2 regions of the Streptomyces sp. NPDC091282 genome follow, and region 1 is predicted to be linked to the other one. Evidence: riboswitches for the same ligand, from Rfam matches in the RefSeq annotation. Region 1 holds a riboswitch; the other holds the start of a gene.
The links. A riboswitch is a leader RNA that binds a small molecule or an ion and turns the genes downstream of it on or off. The one in region 1 is predicted to bind cyclic di-AMP.
Positions count from the first base shown of each region.

Region 1 (7,574 bases):
GCCCTTGCCGAACTTGCCGGAGACCGGGTCGCCGAGCGAGCCGAGGAAGCCGCCGAGGTCACCGCCTGCGGAGGCGGAGCCGCTGGGCAGGCCGCCCTTGGTGCCGGTGTCGATGACGGCTATCGCGTTCCAGCCCTTGCCGAGGACGTCGAAGCCGTTCGCGCCGGGCGCCCCGGGGGTGTCGTGGCTGCCGGGAGTCCTGGTGATCTTGTCGCCCTTGTCGCCCTTCTCGGCCCTGTTCGCCTTGTCGAGGCTGTCGCCCTCGGTGACCTTGGCGCCCTTGGGCGGGGTGAAGTCGAAGGTGGAGGCGGCCGGCTTCGCGAAGCTGACCTGGGTGTACCCGGCGTCGATCACGGCCGCGCCGCCGCTGGACGGGGTGAGCGTGAACTTCAGCGGGGTGCCGGTCTTGGCGTCCACCGCGATGCTGATCGCGCCGACCGTCGTGCCGGACTGCTTGGGCTTGACGACCAGCCGGTAGGCGTCGCGGCCCGCGACCTGGGCGGTGCCGTCGACCTTCACCGACGTGGTGTCGTCGACCGACTTGAGGAGCTGGTCGGCGAAGTCCTTCGGGGTGGCCGGGGTCTCGTGGCGCTCGGCCTTGCCGGAGCCGGCGTCGGTGGAGTGGTAGACCTCGTTGGACTTGCTGTCGTAGCCCCACACGTTCGTGCCGTTGTGGATGAGGCTGTACTCGGCGCCGCTCTCCAGCACCGAGACCTTCTGCCGGTCGGGGCCGTCGGCGGCCACCCGCAGCGTGTGCGTGCCCGAGGCCAGCTCGGTGAGCTTGGCCGACGGGTCGGCCGAGGAGCCGTCGCCGCCCTGTGCCGCGCCGGACAGCAGGCCGTTCTCCAGGCCGCCGAGGTCGGGCAGGCCGAGGTCGGTGCTGATCTTCACCGTGCCGGACAGCTGCTGCACGTCCGACTTGGCGATCTTGTCGATGAGTTCCTGTGCGGTGATCTTCGGCAGGTCGGGGTCGCCCGAGTCGGCGAGTGCCGGAACCAGGCCGATCGTGGCCGCGGCCACGCCCATGACCGCGACCGGGACGACGTATCGCGCGGCCTTGCGCCGCCGCTCGGCGCGCAGCTCGTCGTCGGCCTGCGCGGCCCCCGTGCTGTCCTCGGTTTCGTACGGTGCCATGTGTGCCTTACCTCCGTCGTCGGCGGCGGCTGTGCTCGCACGTGTCCCACCCTGAGCCGCCATTCTCACCCGAATCGGTGAGCGGTGGTGATTTCCGTGGTTTCCATCTCACCAAATCCGGGCCGCTCAAGCGTCAGACCCGGGAGCCAACTCCGTGTACGACTGCGGTATGACACAAGGGTGGAGGCGCCTCCCCCGACCCGTAGGGGTCGCACGGCGGAGACGCCTCCTGTCACGTTCCGTAACCGCTCGTCGCGCGAGCCTCCGGGACGTGACCCAAGTCACACAGGAAGGGTTCGGGCTAGCCCGCCCGGTGCACCACCGCGTCGCACAGCTCCAGGAGCGCCGCCTTCGCGTCGCACTCCATCAGCGGCGCCAGCGCGGCCCGGGCCTCCTCGGCGTACCTGACCGTGTCCCGGCGCGCCTGCTCCAGCGCCGGGTGCGCCCGCAGGGCCGCCAGGGCCTGCGCGTGCCGGGCGTCGTCCGTGAGGTCGGAGTCCAGCAGCTCGCACAGTGCCACGTCCTCGGCCAGCCCCAGCCGGGCCGCCCGCTCGCGCAGCCGCAGCACCGGGAGCGTGGGGACGCCCTCGCGCAGATCGGTCCCCGGGGTCTTGCCGGACTCGTGGGAGTCGGAGGCGATGTCCAGGACGTCGTCGGCGAGCTGGAAGGCGACGCCGAGGCGTTCGCCGTACTGGGTGAGGACGTCCACGACCGTCTCGTCGGCGCCGGACATCATCGCGCCGAAGCGGCAGGAGACCGCCACCAGCGAGCCGGTCTTGCCGCCGAGCACGTCGAGGTAGTGGTCCACCGGGTCACGCCCGTCGGAAGGACCGGCCGTCTCCAGGATCTGGCCCGTCACCAGCCGTTCGAACGCGAGGGCCTGGACCCGCACCGCCTCGGGTCCGAGGTCGGCGAGGATCTGCGAGGCGCGGGCGAAGAGGAAGTCGCCCGTGAGGACGGCGACCGAGTTGCCCCAGCGGGTGTTGGCGCTGTCGACACCGCGGCGCACGGCTGCCTCGTCCATGACGTCGTCGTGGTAGAGCGTGGCGAGGTGGGTCAGCTCGACGACCACCGCCGACGGCACCACGCCGGGCGCGTACGGGTCACCGAACTGCGCGGCCAGCATCACCAGCAGGGGCCGGAACCGCTTCCCGCCGGCCCGCACGAGATGCTGCGCGGCCTCCGTGATGAACGGGACCTCACTCTTGGTGGCTTCTAGCAAGCCCTCCTCGACAGCCGTCAATCCGGCCTGGACATCGGCTTCCAGAGCCTGGTCCCGCACGCTCAGCCCGAACGGCCCGACGGTCACGAGGGGTCTCCTGTCTGCTGGTGTCCACTGGCGCTTACACGGTTTGTCGATAGGTCGCTGCCATCACTCAAGTCAGCGTATCCGGTCAGGTTTCGATCACCGAGGGCGCCCACCGTTACACCCCGGGCGCTATCGGATCACGACCGGTATGTTTTTGATCAGCCGATACGACCTGACATCTCATGACTTAACAGGAAGTACCGGCTCTTGTCGCGAAACCGTGGTGAACCGGAGGCACGCGGTGCCCCGGACCGGAGGTACCCCTTCCGCCGCCCGTCGATGCCGGCCGGCCCCACTTCGCGGGCCCCTCACCCCGGATAAGAACAATTCGGACAATTTTCAGAATTGCCTGTGACGCCCACCACTTCACCTGCCCCAATCGAGGCAATGCATACAAATCACGGCGTCCCGCTATTCCGTCGGCACCCGGAAAAGGGCATTCAATGAATCCCTCTTGTCCGATTCGCCGCAATTGCCACTTCGTGAAGTGGGTCACGTGGCCCTGAGTGCCACAAATGCGGTGAGGTGACCCTTTCTTCCCTTGCGCCATAAGCGAGTTGAGGCTTGGCAACCGCAAAGGATCAAGTGCCCCATACGACTCAGATCAAGGTCAATGGGTGCGTTGTGTGCATCAGGTGCTTGTTTCGGACATGTGCTCTCGCATACGTTCCGGCTCACCGGGCGGACGCCGAATCCTGCCGCCGCCCGTCGTGACCCATCGACGAGTTCATTCGCACGGCAGGAGCGGGGGAACCAGGTAAGCCGCCGGACCGGGCGACGGACGTCACCGAAGGACGTCGTACCGGAATGGCTAGGGGTGAAGTCGCTCCGCCTCAGGGCGGTGCGGCCGGGCACTCCCCGGTCCCGAACCCGACAGCTCACCTCGCAGGCGACGGAGAGGAACTTCGCCATGTCTGCTGTCTCCCAGCACCGCCGTCCCCGCCGTAACCCCCTCCTGCGCAGGCTCACCCTCGCGGGGACCGGCGCCGCCGTTCTCGCCCTTCCGCTCATCGGGGCGACCGCCGCCTCCGCCGCCACGTCCACCGCCACGACGGCTTCGTCGGCCGCCACGGCCTCCACGACACTCGCCGGGTACCCGAACAACCTCGACGGCTGGATCCGCGAGTCCCTCGCGATCATGGCCGAAAAGAAGATCCCGGGCACCTACGACGGCATCTACCGCAACGTGATGCGCGAGTCCTCGGGCAACCCGAGTGCCATCAACCTCTGGGACTCCAACGCCGCCAAGGGCATCCCGTCCAAGGGCCTGCTCCAGGTGATCGACCCGACGTTCAAGACCTACCACGTGGACGGCACGTCGTTCGACGTCTACGACCCGGTCGCGAACATCACCGCCGCCTGCAACTACGCCGCCGCGCGGTACGGCTCGATCGACAACGTGCACGGCGCGTACTGACCGGCGCGTACTGACCGGCGCGTACTGACCGGCTTCGTCAGCCGAAGAGTCGTTCGAGGACGACGGCCACGCCGTCGTCCTCGTTCGACGAGGTGATCTCGTCGGCCACCGCCTTGAGTTCGGGATGGGCGTCGGCCATCGCCACCCCGTGGGCCGCCCAGTCGAACATCGGGACGTCGTTGGGCATGTCCCCGAAGGCGACCGCCCGCTCCGGGCTCAGCCCGAGCCGGTCGGCGGCCAGCGCGAGACCGGTCGCCTTGGTCACGCCGCACGGCTGCAGCTCGACCGTCCCCGGTCCCGACATGGTGACCGTCGCCAGCGACCCGACCACCGCGCGGGCGGTCGCCGCCAGTTCGTCGTCGGACAGGGCGTGGTGGCGCAGCAGCACCTTGCTGATGGGCGCGCGCCACAGGTCGTCGCGCCGGCCGACCCGCAGCGCGGGCAGCGTCGGGTGGGGCATCCGGTAGCCCGGCTCGATGAGCGTGAGCCCGTCCACGCCGTCCTGGTCGACCGCCGCGTACACCTGGCCGACCTCGGCCTCGATCTTGCCCAGGGCGGTCTCCGCCAGGTCCCGGTCCAGGGTCACCGACCAGAGCAGCCGGTCCGCGCCGGCGTCGTACACCTGGGCGCCCTGGCCGCAGACCGCGAGTCCCGTGCAGCCCAGGTCCCCCAGGAGAGGGCGCACCCTCGGCGCGGGGCGCCCGGTCACCACGAGATGCCGGGCCCCGGCCCGGGCCGCCCGCGCGAGCGCGGCGAGCGACCGTTCCGACACGGTGTCGTCGGCACGCAGCAGCGTGCCGTCCAGGTCGGTGGCGATCAGTGAGTACGGCGTGGGTGCGACCATGATCAGAGAATACGGACAGCACGCCCGGGAGACTCACCGCGCGTTCCGGCCTCAAATGACGCCCGCGTCCACGGTGATGGGACGTCCGATGGGGCGTCCCGCTACGGAGCACGTGCCGTCCGCGGCGGGACGGGGTCGGCGGACGACGGGACGCGGTCGGCGGTCGGCGGTCGGCGGTCGGCGGTCGGCCGAGAACGGCAGACGGCAGACGGCAGACGGCAGACGGCAGACGGCCGGGAACGGCGGCCGCGGCCGGTGCGGACGGTGGTCCGGTGGCTAGTTCGTGGACGTGCCCGAGCCGCGGCGGTTGGTGCGCCACAGCTCGTACAGGTGCTTCGCGCCCGGTCGCACGAGGCGGGCGAGCATCGTGACGAACGGCAGCGGATCGTCACCGGCGAGCCAGGCCAGCTCGGTGCCGCTCGGCCGCCCCGGCGCGTGCGGTGTGGTGTAGCCGCTGCGCCGGTAGGCGAGGAGGGCGGGCAGGTCGATGTTCTCCACCACGTACCGCTGCCCGGCCCGCTGTTCCCCCTCCGGGACCCGGCGCCCGGTCAGGTCCAGGTGCATCGCGCGGACCACGTCCACCCCCGACTCGCTCTCGAAGAGCCGGAACTGGGCGCCCATCCGCGGGTTGAAGTCGAGCAGTTTGTACCGCCCGTCGCGGCGGTCGAAGCGCAGGTCGAGGTCGATGACGCCGGTGAAGCCGATCTGTTTGACGAAACGCGCGGCGAGGTCGGCGAGTTCCGGGTTGTCGACGACGTACGCGTTGGCCGTCATGCCCGCGTGCGGCGGCCACGAACGCACCTTCACGCCGGTGAACAGGGCGAGCGGGTTCGCGTCGGCGTCGGCGTAGGCGTGCACGATCCAGTCCTCGGCGTCCTCCCTCGGCAGGTACTCCTGGAGGATGACCCCCGGACGGGTGCCCCAGTCGCGCGCGAGAGCGAGCAGTCCCTCGCGCGTGGCGATCTTCGTCGTGCCGTTGACGGCGGGCCTGCTGCGCCGTACGAAGGCCTCGCGGTTCTTCGCGACGATCGGGAAGCGGGCCTTCTCGGCGAAGTCGGCGATGTCGTCGTACGACTGCGGGAAGGCGGCCGCGGGGCTGGAGATGCCGTGTTCCGCGCACAGTTCGTGCAGTCCCTGCTTGCTGGCGAGCCGGCGCGGCAGCGCGGGGTCCACGCGCGGGAAGAGGAAGCGGTCGCCGAGCGCGTCCTGGTGCTCGGCGATCAGGACGGCGGCCTCCTCGTCGGTGGGGATCAGCACGGTCGGACGGCCGATGCGGCGGCCGATGCGGAGCAGTCCCTCGACCAGGTGGTCCGGTTCCTCGGCGCCGGTCGTCGGCCACACGAACGCCCGTTTGAGGTAACGGGAGGAGGCCGCCGGCGTGTAGGCGTCCTCCGTGATCGCGTACATGGGAACGCCCATGCGGCCCAGGCTGCGAATCGCGCCGACCCCGCCGTGATGCAGCGGATAGTCGCCGAACTTGACGATCAGGCCCGGTACCTCGCGATCCGCGTCGAGCGGCATGCTGACGGCACTCCCGGCCACGGGTCCCCCCACGTGTTCCCCCTACGGACCGGACCCACCCCGTCCGTGTCCCCCAAAGGACGCTAAGCCGGAATTGCACCCTCCGACAAGGCTTATCCGGACATTGCGAACTCTTTAGACACTGCCGCGACAGCCGACTCACCCGTAACGTGTGGCGCGACCACATGGAATGCCGCGCGACGTCGAAACGGCGTCACCACACAGTCGGCCAGGCGCGGCACGGATGAGAGCGAGGCAGCCACCCCATGCCCCCCTTGCCCCCTTTCGAGGTCCCCGAGGGTGACCCCTTCGGCCCGCACAATCTTCCGTACGGCGTGTTCTCGACCTCCGGGAGCACGCAGCGGAGGGTCGGCGTCCGCCTCGGCGACCACGTCCTGGACGCGGGGGCCGCGGCCCTCGCGCTCGGCTCCCCCTACGCCACGCTGCTGGCCCGCCCGACCCTCAACCCGCTGCTGGCCGCGGGCCGCACCACCTGGTCGGACGTCCGGCGCGCCCTGACGGCCTGGGTGACCGTGCCCGCCCACCGCGAGGTGCTCGAACCCCTCTTCCACCCGCTGGCGGCGGTGACCCTGCACCTCCCCTTCGAGGTCGCCGACTACGTGGACTTCTACGCCTCGGAGAACCACGCCCGGAACGCCGGCCGCATCTTCCGCCCCGACGCCGCCGAGCCGCTCACCCCCAACTGGAAGCACCTGCCGATCGGTTACCACGGCCGCGCGGGCACGGTCGTGGTGTCGGGAACGGACGTCGTACGGCCCTCCGGGCAGCGCAAGACGTCCCCCGACCCGGCGGAGGCACCCGTGTTCGGGCCCTCCGTCCGGCTGGACATCGAGGCGGAGGTCGGCTTCGTCGTCGGCGCGCCGTCGGAGCAGGGACGGCCGGTGCCGCTCGGCGACTACCGCGAGCACGTGTTCGGGCTGACCCTCCTCAACGACTGGTCCGCGCGCGACATCCAGGCCTGGGAGTACGTCCCGCTCGGCCCCTTCCTCGGCAAGTCGTTCGCCACCTCGGTCTCGGCGTGGATCACGCCGCTGGACGCGCTGGAGGACGCCCGCGTCGCGCCGCCCGCGCGGACGCACCCGCTGCTGCCGTACCTCGACGACACCGCCGAGGAACCAGCGGGCTACGACCTGCGGATGTCGATCGCGATCAACGGCCACGTGGTCTCCGAGCCGCCGTTCTCCACCAATTACTGGACCGCCGCCCAGCAGCTCGCCCATCTGACCGTCAACGGCGCCTCCCTGCGCACCGGCGACCTGTACGGCTCCGGCACGGTGAGCGGCACGGAACCGGCGCAGCGCGGTTCGCTGCTGGAGCTCACCTGGAAC
Region 1 covers NZ_JBIVUX010000003.1:165,227-172,800, reverse strand. Annotated here, with positions in the region: gene ACIQOE_RS14540 (DUF2092 domain-containing protein) at 1-1,134, opposite strand, end outside; gene ACIQOE_RS14535 (polyprenyl synthetase family protein) at 1,436-2,443, opposite strand; cyclic di-AMP (ydaO/yuaA leader) riboswitch at 3,153-3,350, shown strand; gene ACIQOE_RS14530 (transglycosylase SLT domain-containing protein) at 3,354-3,860, shown strand; gene ACIQOE_RS14525 (HAD family hydrolase) at 3,898-4,704, opposite strand; gene ACIQOE_RS14520 (ATP-grasp domain-containing protein) at 4,981-6,225, opposite strand; gene fahA (fumarylacetoacetase) at 6,501-7,574, shown strand, end outside.

Region 2 (7,574 bases), 190 kb from region 1:
TACAGCCGCTCCCGCGCGCGCGTGATGCCGACGTACGCGAGGCGCCGCTCCTCCTCCAGCTCCTTGGTCTGGCCGAGGGCGCGCATGTGCGGGAAGACGCCGTCCTCCATGCCGGTCAGGAAGACCACCGGGAATTCGAGGCCCTTGGCGGTGTGCAGGGTCATCAGCGTGATGACGCCCGAGCCGTCCTCGTCCTCGTCGGGGATCTGGTCGGAGTCGGCGACCAACGCCACCCGCTCCAGGAAGTCCGACAGTCCGACGGAGGCCTCGTCCGCCCCGGACTCCTGCTCGAACTCCAGTGCCACGGAGGCGAGTTCCTGGAGGTTCTCGATCCGGGTCTCGTCCTGCGGGTCGGTGGAGGCCTGCAGCTCGGCGAGGTAGCCGGTGCGCTCCAGGATCGCCTCCAGGACCGTGGCCGGTCCGGCGCCGGACTCCACGACCGTACGGAGGTCCTCCATCAGCGTGTTGAACCGCTTGACCGCGTTGGTGGAGCGCGCGGCCATGCCGTACGCCTCGTCGACGCGCTTGAGCGCCTGCGGGAAGCTGATCTTCTCGCGCTGGGCGAGGGCGTCGATCATCGCCTCCGCGCGGTCGCCGATACCGCGCTTGGGCACGTTGAGGATCCGGCGCAGCGGGACGGAGTCCTCCGGGTTGGCCAGCACCCGCAGGTAGGCCAGGACGTCCCGGACCTCCTTGCGCTCGTAGAAGCGGACGCCGCCGACGACCTTGTAGGGCAGGCCGACCCGGATGAAGATCTCCTCGAAGACACGGGACTGGGCGTTGGTGCGGTAGAAGACGGCGACGTCGCCGGCCTTCGCCTCGCCCGCGTCGGTCAGACGGTCTATCTCCTCGGCGACGAACTGGGCCTCGTCGTGCTCGGTGTCGGCGACGTAACCGGTGATCTGCGCGCCCGCGCCCGCGTTGGTCCACAGATTCTTCGGGCGGCGGGACTCGTTGCGCTCGATGACCGCGTTGGCGGCGGAGAGGATCGTCTGGGTGGAGCGGTAGTTCTGCTCCAGGAGGATCGTCGTCGCGTTCGGGTAGTCCTCCTCGAACTGGAGGATGTTGCGGATCGTCGCGCCCCGGAAGGCGTAGATCGACTGGTCGGCGTCGCCGACGACGCACAGCTCGGCGGGCGGCAGGTCGTGCTCGGCGGGTGGTACGTCCTCGGCGTGGCCGCCGGTGCCGACCAGCTCGCGCACGAGCGCGTACTGGGCGTGGTTGGTGTCCTGGTACTCGTCGACCAGGACGTGCCGGAAGCGGCGGCGGTAGTGCTCGGCGACGTCCGGGAAGGCCCGCAGCAGGTTGACCGTCGTCATGATCAGGTCGTCGAAGTCGAGGGCGTTCGCCTCGCGCAGCCGCGACTGGTAGAGCGCGTAGGCCTGGGCGAGGGTCTTCTCGAAGCCGTCGGTGGCCTGCGCGGCGAAGTCCTCCTCGTCGATCAGCTCGTTCTTGAGGTTGCTGATCTTGGCGCTGAAGGACTTGGGCGGGAAGCGCTTGGGGTCGAGGTCCAGGTCGCGGCAGACCAGGGCCATCAGGCGCTTGGAGTCGGCAGCGTCGTAGATCGAGAAGGAGGAGGTGAAGCCGAGCTTCTTGCTCTCCCTGCGCAGGATCCGCACGCACGCGCTGTGGAAGGTCATGACCCACATCGCGTTCGCGCGCGGGCCGACGAGGTGCTCGACGCGCTCCTTCATCTCGCCCGCGGCCTTGTTGGTGAAGGTGATCGCGAGGATCTGGCCGGGGTGCACCTGCCGGGCGCCCAGCAGGTGCGCGATGCGGTGGGTGAGCACGCGCGTCTTGCCGGAACCGGCACCGGCCACGATGAGCAGCGGGGTGCCGGCGTGCACGACGGCGGCCCGCTGGTTCTCGTTCAGCCCCTCCAGGAGGGTGGCCGGGTCCTGGGCGGGGCGGGCGGCGCCGTCGCGGTAGTAGGCGTCCCGGTCCGGGGGCGCGTCGAACCGCCCGCCGAACAGATCGTCCGGAATCGGCTCCGGTACGTGCTCGTCCTCGGGCGGCGGGGGTTCCTCCTCGTGGCCGCGCGGGGGCTGGAGGCTCGCCAGGAAGCTGTCGTCAAAGAGGCTGCTCATCGCTCTCCGAGTCTAGGGCGCCCCACTGACAACCGGTCCCCACCCCGCAAACTCGCCCCCGTCACCCACCAGAACCGGCCGCTCACGATCAGCGATGACGCACCGTGAGCGGAGGCGCGCCCGCCGGGCGGCGGGACGGGCCGGTCGACTCCTGCGGACACGTCGCGCCATATCCGGACGAATGCACCGATCTCTTGAGCCACCGAGGCCAAGGTCACGAAAATGTATCGGGCATATCGCACATCAACCTTCACACAGAGCACACGAGTTGGCTAGCGTGCGGGCAGGCCGTACGACCCCCACCGGCGAACGTCGCCGGGCCGCACGGCCTCCGCCGAGTCCAGGGTGCCGCCGCGCATCCGGAGCCGGGGACCCACCGAACCCGGGGTGAATCGGTCCCGACTTCCCTCCGGGGAGCGGACCGTAGGGCAACCCTTCCGAGTCATCCGCCCGAACCCGACAGCTAACCCGGTAGGCGGAGCACGGAAGGAGTCGCCCCCGTTGGCGTCGCACCGCAAGTCGCGTCCGTCCGCAACGCGCGTAGCAGGCATACGCACCCCCGCCCTGGCCACCGCCGCCCTCACCTCCGTGGCCCTGCTCTCCCAGACGGCCAACGCCGCGCCCTCCGAGGACGGCAAGCCCAGCCTGGAGGAGGTCGAGAAGAAGGTCGACGCCCTCTACCGGCAGGCGGAGTCGGCGACCGAGAAGTACAACGCGGCCAAGGAGAGGACGGGCAAGCAGCGCAAGCAGGTCGACACCCTGCTCGACGACGTCGCCCAGCGCACGGACCGGCTGAACAAGGCGCGTGAGGAGCTGGGTTCGTTCGCCGCGGCCCAGTACCGGACGGGGGCCAGCGCGCCCGACACGTCGACCTTCCTGCTCGCGGACACCCCGCAGGACTACTTCGACCAGACGCAGCTGATGAACCGGCTGACCTCGCGCCAGAAGGGCGCGGTCGACGACTACGCCACCCAGCAGTCCGCGACCATGGCGAAGCGGCAGGAGGCCGCCAAGAGCCTGGAGACCCTCACCGAGACCCAGGACGACCTGAAGACCGCCAAGAGCACCGTCCAGGCGAAGCTGGCGTCCGCGCGGGAGCTGCTGTCACAGCTGAACGCCCAGGAGAAGGCGCGGCTGGCGGAGATCGAGAAGAAGCAGCGGGCAGCGGCGGCGGCCAAGGCGGCGGAGCTGGCGAAGCAGCAGGCGGCGGCCGAGCGGAAGGACGCCCCGCCGTCGTCCGCGCCGTCCTCGGGCGGCTCCTCCTCGTCCTCCGGCTCCGCCTACGGGACGAAGGCCGCCAAGGCGATCGCCTTCGCCCGCGCGCAGATCGGCAAGCCGTACGTCTGGGGCGCCACCGGCCCCGGCTCCTACGACTGCTCCGGCCTGTCCCAGGCCGCCTGGAAGGCCGCGGGCGTCTCGCTGCCGCGCACCACGTACGACCAGGTGAACGCCGGCACCACCGTCTCCCTCGCCGACGCCCGCCCCGGCGACCTGGTCTTCTTCTACGACGACGTCACCCACGTCGGCATCTACATCGGCGACGGCATGATGATCCACGCCCCGAAGCCCGGCGCCTACGTCCGGGAGGAGTCGATCTACTACGGCGGCGAGTCGATCATCCACAGCGTGGTACGCCCGGCCTGAACCGGGCGGACCCGCGCCTTTCGCACCGCACGCGCGCGTGCCCCGTTCGCACGGCGGCCGGGGCCGCGCCCGGGCCGGCTTCCCCGGACGTCCCCCGGATCACGTCCACAGCACGGCGATGAAGATGTTCGCCATGGTCAGCAGGCCGACCGCGCCGAACGCGCCCTTCTCCACCTTCTCCTCGTCCCGCTTCACGTAGACGAGCCCGAGGATCACGATCAGCAGCGCGAGCTTCACACCGATCTTGACGGTGTTGACGTGGTGGTCGTCGGCCTCGTTGAGACCGACCAGGATCACGCCCGTGGCGAGCATGGTGAACGCGCCGTGCAGCATTCCGGGGACGAACCGGGCCGTGCCCTGGCCCATCGCCTTCATCTGGGTGAGGAAGCCGCCGAGGAGCGCGGCGATGCCGATGATGTGCAGGCCGACGAAGAGATGGATGAGTACGCCCATGGCTCCGGAGCCTAACCAGCCGCCCCCGGAGCACCGCTCACCGGCCCCTGTCCGGGCGCCTTCTCCTGTCCGGACACCGGCTTTCCGCGACATCCGCTCCGGCACCCGGCATCGCATATATGCGCCATAGCAGCCCGCGCACCCCGGCCGCCCCGGAACCGGCGCTTCGGTCATCCCGCCCCGTGAAGCCGACGGCTCCGGACCGGAATTCCGGTCACATACCGTCAGGTAACGATCCGGTCACACCAATTCCGTGCATCACGTTACCGACCCGACACACTCCGTCCTAGCGTCCTCCCCCAGGTGACCGACTCCCCACCGCCGCCCGGGCCAGGGGCGGCAGTCGGACACCACCGCCGAGAAAGTCCGGCGGCGGCCCGTTCCCCTGTGCGGGCCGCCGCCGGACGCGTACACCGCGGTCGCACACACGCTCCCCCGGCCTGTGTACGGACGGTCCGGCGGCCTACGAAAGGACGTGAGCAGTCCAGGTGGCAGCGCACCGCAAGCCCCGACAGCGCTCGCTCGGCGGCAACACGGCCCGCACGGCCGTCACCCTCGCCCTGGCGGGCGCGGCCACCGCGACGGGCTTCGAAGGGACCGGCAACGCCGAGCCGCAACTGACACCGGCGCAGGTGAAGGCCAAGGTGGACCAGCTGTACCAGCAGGCCGAGACGGCCACCGAGAAGTACGACGGGGCGAAGGAGAAGGCCGACACGGCCCAGCGGCGGATCAAGGCGCTCCAGGACCAGACCGCCCGCAAGCAGGAGAATCTCAACTCCGCGCGGGACGCGCTCGGTCTGGCCGCGGCCGCGCAGTACCGCGACGGCGGTATCGACCCGGCGTGGCAGCTGGCGCTCTCCAGCGATCCCGACCGGTACCTGGACAACGCCGCGTTCGCCGAACGGGCCGGCGCCGCTCAGGCCGGCGCGGTCACACGGGTGCGCCGGCAGCTGCGGGAGATCGAGCAACTGCGCGGCGCGGCACACGTGGAGCTGGCCTCGCTGCGCTCCCGGCAGGCCGAGCTGGAACGGCAGAGGACCACCATCACCGGCAAACTCGCCGAGGCCCGGCGGCTGCTGGACCGGCTCTCGCCGCAGCAGCAGGCGGTGGTCACCGCGGACGGCTCGCCCGCGCGCGCCTCCCGCTCGGCCTCCGACGGCCGCGCCGCGCTCGCCTCGGCCACCGCCCCGGCGACCGCCTCCGACTCCCGGGCCGCGGCCGCCGTGGCGTACGCCTACTCCAAGCTCGGCAGCCCCTACGTCTGGGGCGCGACCGGCCCGAACGCCTTCGACTGCTCAGGACTCGCCCAGGCCGCCTACCGCTCCGCCGGTGTCTCCCTCCCCCGCACCACCTACGCCCAGATCAACGCAGGCCGCCGGGTGTCCCGCTCCGAACTCCAGCCGGGCGACCTGGTGTTCTTCTACTCGGGCATCAGCCACGTCGGCATCTACATCGGCAACGGCCAGATGATCCACGCGCCCAACCCCTCGGCGCCGGTGCGGATCGCCCCGGTCGACGAGATGCCGTTCGCGGGGGCGACGCGGGTGGTGTGAGGGCGGACCGCGTCAGACCAGCCGACGGGCCGTCGCCCAGCGGGTCAGCTCGTGCCGGTTGGACAGCTGCAGCTTGCGCAGGACCGCCGACACATGGGACTCGACCGTCTTGACGGAGATGAACAGCTGCTTGGCGATCTCCTTGTAGGCGTAGCCGCGGGCGATCAGGCGCAGCACCTCGCGCTCGCGCTGGGTGAGACGGTCGAGGTCCTCGTCGACCGGCGGGGCGTCGGTGGAGGCGAAGGCGTCCAGGACGAACCCGGCCAGGCGCGGGGAGAAGACCGCGTCGCCCTCCTGGACACGGAAGATCGAGTCGACCAGGTCGGTGCCGGTGATCGTCTTGGTGACGTAGCCACGGGCCCCGCCGCGGATCACCCCGATCACGTCCTCGGCCGCGTCCGACACGGACAGCGCGAGGAAACGCACCGGCCGTTCGGCGTCCGCCGCCAGCGGGGCGCACCGGCGCAGCACCTCGACCCCGCCGCCGCCCGGCAGGTGCACGTCGAGGAGCACCACCTCGGGCCGGGTCGCGGTGATCACCGAGACCGCCTGGTCGACGTCGGCGGCCTCCCCGACCACCTCCACGCCGGTCTGCTCGGTCTGGCCGATCTCGGCCTGCACTCCGGTACGGAACATCCGGTGGTCGTCGACGAGGACCACGCGCACCCGACGCCCGGCCTTCTCCGTGCCTTCCGCCGGGCCGTTCGCCTCGGTCGCGTCGCTCATGACGTGTTCTCCGCCCTCTCCATCTCCAGCTCGACCTCCGTGCCGCCGCCCGGCACGGACCGCAGCCGCGCGGTGCCGCCATGGCGCTCCATTCGGCCGATGATCGATTCTCTGACACCCATGCGGTCGGCGGGTATCGAGTCGAGGTCGAAACCGGGACCGCGGTCGCGGACGGACACGAAGACCGTCCTGCCCTCGGCCTCGGCGTAGACCTGGACGGCGCCGCCCTCGCCACCGTACTTGGCGGCGTTGACCATTGCCTCACGCGCGGCCTGCATCTGCGCGCCCAACCGCTCGTCGAGCGGGCAGTCGCCGACCACCACGACCTCGATGGGGACGCCGTGCTTGTCCTCGACCTCCGCGGCACTGCGGCGGACCGCCTCGGCGAGGGTGGTCGGTTCGTCGGCCTCGTCCTTGCCGGTGCCCTCCGGCTTGTACAGCCAGGTGCGCAGGTCGCGCTCCTGCGCGCGGGCGAGGCGGCGCACCTCGTTCGCATTCTCCGCGTTGCGCTGGATCAGGGTCAGGGTGTGCAGCACGGAGTCGTGGACGTGGGCGGCGACCTCGGCGCGCTCCTGGGCGCGGATGCGCATCAGCCGCTCCTCGGAGAGGTCCTGGGTCATCCGCACGAGATAGGGGCCGGCGAGCAGGGTGATGCCGACGAGCACGGCGAGCGAGGCCTGGAGCACCGCACCGATGTGCGCGGCGGAGCCCTGCATGACGAAGACGCCGGAGACGCCCGCCGTGACGAGCAGGACACCGACGCCCGCGCGCAGCAGCGAGAGCGTGCGGCGGCGCCTGCCGACCTCGACCCAGCGGGCCCGGCGGGCGTTGTCCGCCTGCCGCCAGACCAGCGCCACGCCGGCGGCCACCAGGACCGCGGGCAGGAGATAGGCCTTGGCGCCGTTGGTGAGGTTGACGCTGCCCACGAACACCATGGACACGACGACCATGAGGAGCAGCGCGACGATCTGGCCCCTGTCGGGCCTGCGGGCGACGAGTCTGCGCCGGCCGTCCGCCGAGGTCTCGGTGGTGACCAGGGAAGGCGGCTTCTGACCGCCGACGCCGCCGAGGCCGAGCGGTACGAAGAACCAGAACGCGGCGTAGAGCAGCG
Region 2 covers NZ_JBIVUX010000003.1:353,504-361,077, reverse strand. Annotated here, with positions in the region: gene pcrA (DNA helicase PcrA) at 1-2,087, opposite strand, end outside; cyclic di-AMP (ydaO/yuaA leader) riboswitch at 2,410-2,580, shown strand; gene ACIQOE_RS15475 (NlpC/P60 family protein) at 2,589-3,731, shown strand; gene ACIQOE_RS15470 (hypothetical protein) at 3,831-4,184, opposite strand; gene ACIQOE_RS15465 (NlpC/P60 family protein) at 4,673-5,737, shown strand; gene ACIQOE_RS15460 (response regulator transcription factor) at 5,750-6,463, opposite strand; gene ACIQOE_RS15455 (PspC domain-containing protein) at 6,460-7,574, opposite strand, start outside.
Region 2: it holds a riboswitch for cyclic di-AMP, as region 1 does, so the genes downstream of both, ACIQOE_RS15475 (NlpC/P60 family protein) here and ACIQOE_RS14530 (transglycosylase SLT domain-containing protein) in region 1, are expected to answer to the same signal.